DNA from 2 places in the Blautia fusiformis genome. Region 1 is predicted to be linked to the other one. Evidence: riboswitches for the same ligand, from Rfam matches in the RefSeq annotation. Region 1 holds a riboswitch; the other holds the start of a gene.

Region 1 (6,577 bases):
CAACATGCACCAGAAGTTTCACACTGGAGATTCCCTTATATGCAGGGTCTGTATCCGGAAAATGCTTTCCGATATCTCCAAGAGCCGCAGCTCCCAGAAGTGCATCCATGATCGCATGGATCAGAACATCCGCATCCGAATGGCCCAAAAGACCTTTTTCCCAGGGAATATCAACACCACCAAGGATCAGCTTCCTGCCCTCTGTCAGTTTATGTACATCATATCCCATTCCTACTCTCATCAAACCGTTCATCACTGCCTTTCCTGAAATTTATGTCAAGTCAAAAGAACCTTTTATGAGCTGTTCCTGCTCAGTATGTGAGCATCTTCCGAAGTCTCAGAAGGCTCAGCCTTCTTCTTGTATACGGTGCAAGTCTGAGACTCTCCTCGATCGCTTTTCCCGGCAGTCCGATATCCCGGACTCTGCTCACGCAGCCAACGATACTCATCATCTCCTGCATATCTGTAACTGCAGGAAGAAGATCTATGATCTTAAGGATTTCCGGAAGTGCACCGGAAAGTGTTTCTGTGCTTACATCGTCCAGAAGTTCCGGGGTGTTTTCTTTTTCAAGTGCTCCAAGAATCCCTTTTCTGCCGAAGGTCTCCTGCAGGAGTTCTGTGTCTCCGTCTGTAAAGGCATGCACTCTGCAGGCTCCTCTTCGGATAGCATCTGCAAGCTTTTTATATTCCAGAAGGACCAGCATGGTTGCTGCAGAAACCTTCTCCCCGTGAAGAGCATCCAGGTGACCATTGACCACTTCCATATCCCAGAGGTGGACCATATGGTGCTCCGCCCCGGATGCCGGTCTGGAGTTTCCTGTCATCTGCATGGCCAGTCCGGAAAGGATCAGCGCATACATCAGCTTCTCACATGCATCTTTCTCTCCTGCTGCAATTTCTTTCAGATTATCCTTAACAGTCCGGATCGCTTTTGTTTCCAGGTCTGCCACCGCTGTACAATAGTATTCATCCACAAGAATACTTGCTATCTTCCAGTCTGCCAGCGCAATGTATTTTCCCAGAATATCCGACACCCCGGCTGCTGTAAGCCTTGCAGGCGCCTTAGCAAAAATATCCGTATCCGCAAAAACAAAAAGTGGCGCAGATGCCTGAAATACTTTTTTTACACCATTCCAGGTCATGTCTGCTACTGTGGAAGTAAATCCGTCTGAACTGGCTGCGGTGGGCACAGAGACAAAAGGGATCCGGTACTGATGGGCGACAAAACGGCTGAGATCATGGATCGTCCCCGCTCCAACTGCAAGAACAAGATCGATGTCCTCTTCCATATAATTCTCCACGATCTCCACGGCACGCTCATCTGCCTCAAGACCTTCAGCATCCAGGATCAGTACCTGACACCGGTCGTAGATATCCTCCATCAGTTCCTCTGTAGCTTTGTAACTGTTCGTGTCACAGATCAGAAGCGGGGAAATACATTCTTTCAGATCACCGTCTGACATTTCCTTTTCCAGTTTCCCGATAGCTCCTGATTCAATTACAATTTCTCTAACGTCTATGTGGTGCTCCCTCCCGCAGCTGCAAGGTCGGGCAAAATCGTCCGCATCGACTCGCATGTACTTATGTCCTCCTGACTTCTTTTAATGATTCACAGCGTATTTCTCTGTCCGCTGAATGATACAATATTACAGTTTGGTATTATACAGGATTTTTTTTTATTACGCAATGATAGAGTTCAACTTGTTTCATCATATAGCAAAAATCCTTTATTTTCAAGGATTTCCGGTGTTTCTACGCCAAACAATGTTTCGTCTGGTTGCGTCTATTTTCTTTTGTTTGTCACAAAAATTGTCATAATAAAAAGCCACGCCCAATAAAGGGAATGGCTCTGATTATTACATTACATTTTCAAGCTTTTTCATTTCATTCTGTAAACGTGTAAATTTTTGCCCTAAATGTTCTGCTGACAAAAAAGCTCAAAAGCAATATAACGACCGGAAACGCAAAAAGAATCCTACTATTACAGAGATTTGATTAAGGGAAAGAAAGTTTCTCCTTGCCCTAATGACTATAACTCTTCTATTCAAACTCAAAAGCAGTATGAAGAATGGTTAAAACAAAAACATCAAGAATTGACAAAAAGGCCAAAGAAACACCCGGTACATTAATTTGCACCGGGTATTTTTATATGTTCCATTCTGTTCTAAGTTGTGTTATACTGACTGCGTTGTCCAACCGAGACCCGGCAACGGGGGGAGGTGAACACATGGAAATAGTCATATCTTTTTTAGTGGCTGTTGCGGCAGGTGTGACTTGCCATCTCATTTGCAAATGGTTAGACAGTCATAACAAGGACAACGAATAGCCTGGTGGATGCTCAACCACTGAAATAAAAAGAGAAGAACCCTCGCATGTATTGGTGGTACATACGGGGGTTCGTTCTTTGTTCACATGGAACATCGTCATATCTTTTTTGCCTACTGGCATTATAGCATATGCCGATCATGAAATCAATATGCTTCGTCTTTGTAAATCCGTGATTTTTCCGCCGTTTGTCACAAAATTGTCACAAAATCATATTTTCAAAGCATCCCACACATCCAAAAATGCTTTAAAATCAACACTTTCCAGACTTCACGGTATAAATATATTGCTTTCTTTTTTTACGCAATAACGTGCTTTGACTTGTTTCATCTTATACCAAGAATCCTTTGTTTTCAAGGATTTCCAGTGTTTCTACGCAAAACAATATTTCGTCTGATCGCGTCTATTATCTTTTATCTACTCTGAGCTGAAAGCTAATTATATTTCTTGCATATCTGTTTATTTTTATACATATAAGCATCTGCAGCATCCAATAACATCTGCATTGTACACGACATATCATCGGAGGATAATGCCCATCCGCATGCATAGTCGATTGGTATTTGATTTTCATAACTATTTAATCTGTCTTTTTCTCTGTTCAAGGATTTTAATATTTCCTTAATTTTCGCCTCGCTTGTATGATAAATGACTGCTATAAACTCATCTCCGCCATATCTTCCAACAAAATCCTTTTCTGGAATAACACTGCGCAAAAGCTTTGCGAAATTTATTATTAACTGATCTCCTGCGGAATGTCCCATTGTATCATTTACAGTTTTTAAATTATTTAAATCAAACATTATGCAAGCTGTAGGATCTGTAATTATATCTTTTTTATTAAGAAGATCATTACAGGCATTTTTATTTGGCAGCCCAGTATGGGCATCTATGAATGCTTTCTGTTCCAGCAGTCTGTTTTGCATTGCCATCTGCATTGCCCTTAGAGTCTGCATAATAACCAATATCACCAGACTCAACATATCAAGTGCCGACAAAAGCTCTATAGTACGAATCTTTACAGCGATCTTTTCTGAATAGCTTTCTGCGGAAGAGACAGTTTCATCTGCCATCGAAAAATATATTTCACTCATATTAACAATGTCTGTATTTTCGTATCCCTTGTTTCTTGCTGCTTCAATTTCTGTTTTCAATTTATCCCAGTAATCACTCTGGATTTGCAATTTTTCCTGGTATTCTTCGTCATTGAGTTTTACCAGATCATAATGTCCATCCTGATATCTCAATCCAAGAAGAATATCATCCAAATATTTAATTAATTCTTCATTTTGGTTTCCTGTAATTTCTAATTTTACTTCACGCTGTGTAGCTCCACGTACCAGACCTGCATAATTTATTACGCGTGCTGTCCCCTGCAGCCTACTAATCTGAATCATCATAAAAATAATAAGAACTACTAATATCAATATAAGGAAACTCTGTATAATACCTATTATATTTTTACTTTTCTTGTTTGTCTGCATTTCACAATTTATCCCAAACCTTAAATAATATTCATTTACTTTCCTACAGGAAATCAAATGACAGACTTTTGGTCAGCGAACTTTCATTAAGAATATTAATCTTTGAAGATGGAATGACAGTTGCAGCAGTTTTCTTGTTGCTTTATAACTTCCGCTAACATCAACAGCAGCTTATCAATCCACTCATGTCATTGATGTTTGGATCATAAACTGTCTGTGTACAAATATCGGGAAGATCATCTCCTGTTGATAAATCATTCCTCAAAAAAAGCACTGCCAACCAGACAGTGCACCTCATTTTATGCAACTGGCTGCCATTTTACAGGCCCTGTAGCTTTGCGTCCCAGACTTTCATCTGGTTTGCCGATTTCCTTATTATAGCTTTTACACGTATACAAAAAAACTGGTTTTATTATACTATAGTGCTCTACTATATACAAGAAAAACATTACCGTTTTAACGTCCAAAAATAAAAAAAGAACAGCCGATATATATATCGAACTGTTCTCCCACTTCCGAAATCCACGCAGCATTGACATTACCGTTCTATATATTTTGTGATGACAGATATTAAAATCCTCATATCAACCGGCTTCGCCACATGGTCATCCATTCCGGCATGCAAAGCAGCCTGTACATCCTCTGCAAATGCATTTGCTGTCATTGCAATAATAGGGATCTCCTTTCCGTCTGGACGCTCCGACAGATTTCTGATAGCTTTTGTCGTTTCATAGCCATTCATTTCCGGCATCATGATATCCATCAAAATCAGATCAAAGGTCCCCGGAGCTGTATTGCAAAACTGTGCCAAGGCAGATTTTCCATCGGCAGTCCTAGTTACGATCATCCCTTGTTCTTCCAGCAAAGCTGCTGCTATCTCTGCATTTAAATCATTGTCCTCTGCCAAAAGGACATGCAGACCATGTAAATCCATATCTTTCCTTAACTTTTCTTCCTTTTCAGACAGTATCTGTTCTGCTATAAGCAGGGGAATTTCTACCGTAAATGTTGAGCCAATACCCTTTCTGCTGCTGACCTCAATTTTTCCACCCATAAGATCTACATACTGTTTGGCAATGGCCATTCCCAGTCCGGCTCCCTTATAGCTGGTTCTTGCCCCACCATTTTCCTGACTGAACTCATCAAATATTCTGGTCTGGAACTCCTCACTCATACCAATTCCGGTATCTGATATACGATAGCGTACAATTATATGATTCTCATCATTACCCGGAGCGTTTTCTGCAGCGAATGAAATGGTGCCTCCGTCTTTTGTAAATTTGACTGCATTACTGATAATGTTGAGCAATACTTCCCTGATTCTGAGTTCATCTACCATCACATAAGGAGTTTTTAGTTTTTCTCTTGAAACATACAAATTAAGGTCACGATTTTCCATATATCCCTTTGCGATCGACAAAACAGTATTTATCATATCCCTGAGATCTGTCGGTACCGGTTTATATTCCAGTTTACCACTTTCAATGCGGCTGATATCCAACACATCGTTGATCAGTGTCATCAGATATTCTGAACTCTGCCTGATCTTTTTCAGACAATTCTCCACCTCTTTGTCCGGTTTCCTCTTCATGGCAATATCTGTAAATCCAACAATTGCATTCATTGGTGTCCTGAGATCATGAGACATATGGTTCAGGAATGTCGTTTTTGCAATATTCGCCGCATTTGCATTCTGTGCTTCTTTCAGGGCTTCCATCTGTTTTTTTCTACTCACGGAAAGAGAATAAACCAGAAGAAGCAGTACAAAAATAATCACAAACGAAACTCCGATAACTAAGCCTGCATGCTCAGCAAGGATATCCTTCAAGGTCATTTCCTTTTCTGAAACAGAATTCTGTGCAAGGACAACACCATTTAAAACATTGGATGACTGCTCAATTGCTTTATTGATAATGGTAGCTGCTCTTCTGTTTTCTCTCGTCGTGAACATTCCTAATTCCTGCCGTTTTGCCATCTCTGCAAATGACAGACTTTGGGTCAGTGGACTTTCATTAAGAATATTGATCTTTGAGGATGGAACGACAGTTGCTCCCACTTTTCCATTTGCTACAGCCTCCAGGCATTCTTCCTGTGTATCATATTGTTTGATTTCTGCATCTGGAAAAAGAAGGGACACCATCAATCCAGAATACAGTGAGGTCTCTGTCACTGCGACCGTAGAGAGACTGCTGCTATATTCTTTTCCCTTGTAAATAACAACCGGCGTAATATCAAAGATTGCATCCGTCAAAACCACTTGAAACTGTTCCTGTGTATAAAAATCCTGAATGATAGGACCGGCAATATCTATTTTGCCAGATTGCAATGCCTCATTCATCTCTACTCCCGTGGAACATGGAACTGCCTTGATCGTAATTTTATATTTTTCCTGAACAGTATCCAGAACAGTTCCAAGAATTCCTGTGAGTTTCCCATTTTCTTCACCACAAAAAGGAAGATTATCCTTTAGATATCCCACGCGGATCGTATTTTCATGTGCATCCAGCCATTGTTTTTCTTCCTTGTTGAGTGCATAGTTTATGACCGCTTTTCCTTCATAACGGGCATACAGCTTGCTGCTGTAGTCCGTTTCTGTATTGTTGATTTCTTCCATGGCAGAATTTAATTCCTTTAACAGATCTGGTCTGGATTTTGATACACCGAAATAACAGTCACTTGCACCGATATTGGCAATGGCAATAAAATCGCTGTTGACAGACAGCACTGGGATCACAAGTGCATCCAGTTCATCTGCATCCAGTTTTTCT
Region 2 (6,577 bases), on a different contig from region 1:
AGAATGAAAAGATTGAGCAAGTAACAGATTCAACAATGGTTGTCGGAGTTGATATAGGAAGCCAGATACATTATGCAAGAGCTTTTGATAACAGAGGACGCGAACTTACAAAACGTATTTTTTCTTTTCATAACGATCTGGAAGGGTTCAATTCTTTCAACCTTTGGGCAGAGACACTTAAGACTGAGAATAAAAAGACTGCAGTTCTGATCGGCTGCGAGCCAACAGGTCATTACTGGTTTGCGTTTGTGAAGTATGTAAATGATCATCAGAAAAGATTAGTAATGGTCAATCCATTCTCGGTTAAGAAGATCAAGGAACTTGATGATAACAGTCCAAAGAAAACAGATTCAAAAGATCCGAAAACAATCGCAAAACTAGTTGTGGATGGGAGATATTCAATCCCATACATGCCAGAAGGCATTTATGCCGAAATAAGAGACCTGGTATACAGCCGTGAGCCTATATGGATAATCTGAGGCATAAGTGTCGTGAAGAGCCGTATGCCTGAATTGGGCACGTACGGATCTGTGGGGGATATACCTAGTAATAGGTGTTTCTACCCGACAATTTAGGACTCGTCAGAGGATGGTGATCCTGGTAGACATGAGAGGTTAGTTACTGTAGGTGGATTTGGGAAACAGGAAGGCCTTCATAAGAAGAAACAAAGACGTTTTATTTCTTGTACCTAAAATCATCAGAAATGGACTCCATGAAGTCACTTCATATCCAGAAAACTCTATTTTGTAGATATATGTAACTTATTAACTGTTCAGCAAAGTCAGTAAAATCAAGGATTTTTGTTGAACATGCACTAAAAAGAATAGAGAGGTCCTCACCCACTGCTTATTGCTTTTCGTAACCTCCACAGGGGAGTTACTTGATTCGGTTAAAATATATGTAAATTTTCCACCAAAATATTATTGACGTAAGAAAAACCACATGGTATTTTATTTTTGGAAAAAATGAAAATTATTTTAAAGGCAAACCTGTTGAAAGGCAGGGTCGCAAAGCCAGAAGGGACTAAAGTCAGAAAGTTTGACCATGTCAGCCGGTTGCCACTGTTTCCATATCATCATAATATATGGAAAAGATGTTTGAACAGAAGAGATTCCGATACCTTTTATACTATATAGATGTGTGATTTTAAAGAATATAGTAGGGACACTGGCAGATTTTGGCAGATGTCCTTTTTGTATGCAAAAATGGGTAACGAAACTAGCAGGGACAGGTTTTCTGTATACAGATAAAAGCAGGATGAAGAAGGCATAAGACGGAGAGAGGACTTTTATAAAATGAAAAATTATGAAGACAAAATATATTCCTTAGGTGAGACTGTAACGGGGCAGACACAGGCCATGTCACAGGCCGTACAGAAAACACTGGAAAATAATGGCGGGGTAGGTATAATGACAGGATCTTATGACCAAAACCTGTCTATTTTGTCTGTGGATAATCTGCTGTTGCATAGTACAGGATATACATTCGATACTTTCATGGAACAGACAAAAGGCTCATTGAGAAATTTCTTTTATGACGAGGAAGATATACTGGAGCGAGACCGTTTTTTGCAGCTTCACGGAACAGGGGAAGCACAGATCCTTGCAGCAGACGGTACAGTGAATAATGTACGGCTTTGTAAAGAGGATGCGACAGATGAGGCGGGCAGACAGATCTGGGTTATGTCCGTACAGGTCAACTGGGATCATATAAATTTGGCACTGCTCAATGAGGCTATCTGTTCCGGCTTCTGGTATTTTGACTGTGACGAAAACAGTGAGATTGTGAATGCAAACTGGAGTCATGAATTTCGAAAAATGCTTGGCTATCATGACACCCTGGACTTTCCGAATAAACTGGAATCCTGGTCAGATCTTCTGCATCCACAGGATAAAGAAAGAGTAATGGTGCAGCTTCAGGCGGCAATTAAGGATAAGACGAACCAGATAAAATACCAGGTAGAGTATCGTATGAGAATGAAGGATAATCAATACCAGTGGTTTCGGGCATCGGCAGAAGTAATACGCCGTCTGGATGGTTCTGCCAGCAGGATTGCCGGGATTTTTATTAACATTGATGGGGAGAAAAAAGAAATCATGCAGGCACAAAAATCTGCTGCTTTCCACCGGGCTTTTACGAAAGCAGATTTGTGCGAGTATTATGTGAATCTGGAAGCGAATACTTTTGATACCTTTAAGGTTGAACCGTCCCTGATGACCGTCTTTGAACAGAGTCATACGTGGGATGAATTGATCCGGCATTTTGTGGATTCCTATGTTGTGGAGACAGATAAGAAGGCGGTATCCTCTTTTTACGACCGTGGTTATATTGCAGAAAGGCTGAAGGGGCTGGAAACCGAATTGGCTTTAGAGTGCCGTATCACTCTGAATGGAGAAGAACGATGGGTCCGCAATGTGGTCATACGTGGCGAAATAGAGGATTCAGAATATGCCATGATCTTTCTACGTGATATCACAGAGACAAAGGTAGAGAGCGCACGGCATCTGCAGATGGCAGCAGATAATGCTTCCATGGAGCAGCTGATCCAGAGCATAGTGCGTCTGGTTGACCGCTTTGTTGTCTGTGATCTGGAAAATGACAGATATGAATTCTACAATCTGAATGGACAGATGATATATAAACCTCTGGGATTTTATCATGATTTTCAGATGCAGGTTCTTGAAAAATATAAGACACTGGAACCATTGGAAGTTATAGATATCCTGATAGCCCCGGATAATATTCGGAAAAAACTGAAAAGTGAAAATGATATTTATAAGTTTGAGTATTGCAGCCTGGATGAAAAGACTTATAAAATCGCTTCTTATATTCCCTTGGAATGGAAGAATGGAAAGCTGGAAAAGGTATTGCTGGCATCCATGGATGTGACACAGGAGAAGAAAGCAGAGATTGAATCCCGTCAGGCACTGAAAGAGGCTTACCGGTCCGCAGAAAATGCAAATCGTGCGAAAACAGAATTCCTTTCCAATATGTCCCATGATATCCGGACACCAATGAATGCGATTGTGGGTCTGACAGCAATCGCAGGAGCAAATGTTGAGAGCCAGGACAGAGTCATTGAATGCCTCGGCAAGATCACAGAATCAAGCCGCCATCTGCTGGGGCTGATCAATGAAGTATTGGATATGGCACGCATTGAAAGTGGAAAAATGACACTGGCACAGGAAGATTTCAATCTGTCAGAGCTGGTAGATAATCTTATTACACTTACGAAACCGGTGCTTGATGAACATAAACATAATTTTGATATACACATCAATCATATTGAACATGAGGCTGTCTGTGGTGACAGCTTGAGGATTCAGCAGGTATTTGTGAATCTGATGAGTAATGCGATCAAGTATACACCGGATGGCGGGAATATTATTTTTTCCATAGAGGAAAAGCCAAATGGATTTTCAGAACTTGGATGCTATGAATTTACGATTGAGGATAATGGGATCGGTATGTCACCGGAATTCCAGAAAATCATGTTTGAGCCGTTCAGCCGCGCGGATGACCACCGGACAACCAGAGTCCAGGGAACTGGTCTGGGAATGGCAATCAGCAGAAATATTGTGAACCTGATGAATGGCACTATTAAAGTGGACAGTACCTTGCACAAGGGAACTAAAATCACAGTAACAATTTATCTGGAGCTTCAGGAAAAAGAAAAAGAACAGGACAGAAATCTGATGAATCTGCCGGTCCTGGTTGTGGATGATGATAGGACATGCTGTGAAAGTACAGTTGCAACATTAAAGGAAATCGGTATTATGGGTGAATGGGTTCTCTCTGGCAGGGAAGCGGTTGAGCGCTGTTATGCACGGCATGAGTTGAAAGATGATTACTTTGCTGTTATTTTAGACTGGAAGATGCCGGAGATGGATGGCATAGAAACAGCCAGACAGATCCGGAAGCGGATAGGAAAAGAGATCCCCATCATTGTACTGACATCCTATGAATTCAGCGAAATTGAAGAAGAAGCAAAGGCTGCAGGTGTAGATGCTTTTATTGCAAAACCGCTGTTCCGTTCCCGGCTGACGGCAACACTGCGGCAGTTTACTTCAGGAAGAAAAGAAAAAATAGCAAGAAATTATCTGGAGAAGCTGTCAGAATCAGACTACACGGGAAAAAGGATTCTGCTGGTTGAGGATAATGAGTTGAACAGAGAAATTGCTGGTGAAATTTTACAGATGACAGGTGCAAAAGTGGAAACGGCAGAAAATGGGAAAATTGCAGTTGAAAAAGTGGAAGCTTCTCCGAAAGGTTCGTATGATCTTGTTTTTATGGATATCCAAATGCCTGTCATGAATGGTTATGAGGCAACTGCAGCAATCAGGAGCCTTCCGGGTGAAAAGGGAAAACTGCCTATTGTTGCCATGACTGCCAATGCTTTTGCAGAAGATGTACAGCTGGCCAAAAATACAGGCATGAATGGACATATCGCGAAACCGCTGGATATGAATAAGCTGAATGATGTTCTGGAAAGCTGGCTGTAACTGATTTTCATGTGATCACAAAGTATATTACTAGGAACAGAGTGAACAGTAACAGTAACTCAGGTGATGCTGCATAAATCCTCAAATACTCCTTGCAATAAAAAAATACAGCAATTATAATATAAATACAAAAGCCGGATGCGGAGGCTGACTTCTGAAAACAAAGAAAGGAAGTATAAAATGGCGAAAATTTTAATCAGTCCGTCCAAATATTTACAGGGTGCGGGAGAAATGAAGAATCTTGGAACTTATGCTGCAAAGAGTGGAAAAAAAGCGTTGGTTCTGATCAGTAAAGGCGGATATAAAAGAATCGGTAAAACGATCGAAGAGAGCTTTGCTGAGAGTACCTGTGAGGTGGTTTTTGATTATTTTAACGGAGAATGCTGTAACAGTGAGATTGATCGTCTGGTAAAGATCGTAAAAGATGAGCAGTGTGATCTTACCATTGGTATTGGTGGAGGAAAGATCTTTGATACAGCGAAGGCAGTTGCATACTATGCGGGAACACCGGTATTTATCTGCCCGACGATCGCATCTACAGATGCCCCTTGCAGTGCTTTGTCTGTTATTTATACAGAAGAAGGAGTTTTTGAAAAATATCTGTTTCTTCCGGCGAATCCGAATCTTGTTCTGATGGATACAGATATCATCACCAAATCGCCGGTTCGTCTTACTGTGGCTGGTATGGGAGATGCACTGGCAACATATTTTGAGGCAAGGGCATGCAAGAGAAGCGGAGCAACTTCCTGTGCAGGAGGTAAGACAACAGAGGCTGCCATGGCACTGGCTGAACTTTGCTTTAATACCTTGATGGATGAGGGCGTAAAAGCTAAGATAGCTCTGGAAGCAGGCGTATGCACACCGGCAGTTGAGAAAGTGATTGAGGCTAATACACTTCTTTCTGGAATTGGTTTTGAAAGTGCAGGACTTGCAGGTGCACATGCGATCCATAACGGATTTACTGTACTGGAAGAATGCCATCATATGTATCATGGAGAAAAAGTTGCATTCGGAACCATCACACAGCTGGTACTGGAGAATATTCCCCAGGAAGATCTGGAAGAGATCATCTTATGGTGCATTGAAGTAGGACTTCCTGTTACTCTGGCAGAGCTTGGAGCTGGGAAGGTAACGGATGAGCAGCTTATGGAAGTTGCCACAACTGCATGTGCGGAGAATGATACACTTCACAACATGCCATTTGAAGTTACACCGGAAACTGTATTTGCAGCAATCAAAGCGGCAGATGCATATGGAAGATATTACCTGGATGAGGAATAAACAGATAAAAAGTAAATAGCTGATATAAAAATTGCAATCTGCAGAAACAAGAGTTATCAAGTATTGTTATCCTGCAGGTTGCTTTTTTTTATGTATGGCTGTAATATAACAGAAAGATCAGTAAATATCGGAACAAAAAACATACGGAGGAATATTTGTGGCAAAAAAACGAAAACCCAAAATGGAGCTTCGATATTATAAGATGCCGGAGGGGAGCCCCATCCTTGCATTGCTTGGACAGAAGTGGGTTCAGAATTATGGGAACGATATCGATTATCTCCATTTTCATAATTATCTGGAAATCGGATTCTGCTATGAAGGACAGGGATTTATGATACTTGGAGAGGATAAGGTACAGTTTCATGACCGGGATTTTACGGTGATCCCATCCAATTATCCACATACCACAAACAGTGATATTGGAACTATCAGCCGCTGGGAGTATCTTTTTATTGATGTAGAAGGATTCCTGGATAAATTTATTAATAATTCAGTAAAAAAAGAAAAAATCGTTCAGCGGATCAACTCCAGATCGCTTTTTCTGAATGAAAAAGAAAACCGATCCATGGCAGGTAAGATCCTTAAGATTCTGGATATCATGCGGGATGGAGAGGAATTTTATCTGGAAGAAGCTAAGGGAGTTTTGGCATCGCTTCTTGTGGAAATCGCAAGGATAAACCGAGATTTAGGCGAAGAACGTTACAGCGAAGGCAGAGGAAAAGTCATGGATATGATCTCCAGGTTCCAGGATTATATTTCTGATCATTACATGGAGGATCTTCGTATTGACGAAC

What was found. A riboswitch is a leader RNA that binds a small molecule or an ion and turns the genes downstream of it on or off. The one in region 1 is predicted to bind cyclic di-GMP.
Region 2: linked by a shared signal. The riboswitch ahead of LKD46_RS01910 (hybrid sensor histidine kinase/response regulator) and the one ahead of LKD46_RS05485 (GGDEF domain-containing protein) in region 1 are both predicted to bind cyclic di-GMP.

Annotation. Positions count from the first base shown of each region.
Region 1 covers NZ_JAJEPT010000004.1:199,360-205,936, reverse strand. Annotated here, with positions in the region: gene ispF (2-C-methyl-D-erythritol 2,4-cyclodiphosphate synthase) at 1-241, opposite strand, end outside; gene LKD46_RS05490 (sn-glycerol-1-phosphate dehydrogenase) at 312-1,577, opposite strand; gene LKD46_RS05485 (GGDEF domain-containing protein) at 2,760-3,809, opposite strand; cyclic di-GMP riboswitch class I at 4,109-4,184, opposite strand; gene LKD46_RS05480 (response regulator) at 4,348-6,577, opposite strand, start outside.
Region 2 covers NZ_JAJEPT010000002.1:23-6,599, forward strand. Annotated here, with positions in the region: partial or broken gene LKD46_RS01905 (IS110 family transposase) at 1-479, shown strand, start outside; cyclic di-GMP riboswitch class I at 973-1,063, shown strand; gene LKD46_RS01910 (hybrid sensor histidine kinase/response regulator) at 1,296-4,502, shown strand; gene LKD46_RS01915 (glycerol dehydrogenase) at 4,683-5,783, shown strand; gene LKD46_RS01920 (helix-turn-helix domain-containing protein) at 5,941-6,577, shown strand, end outside.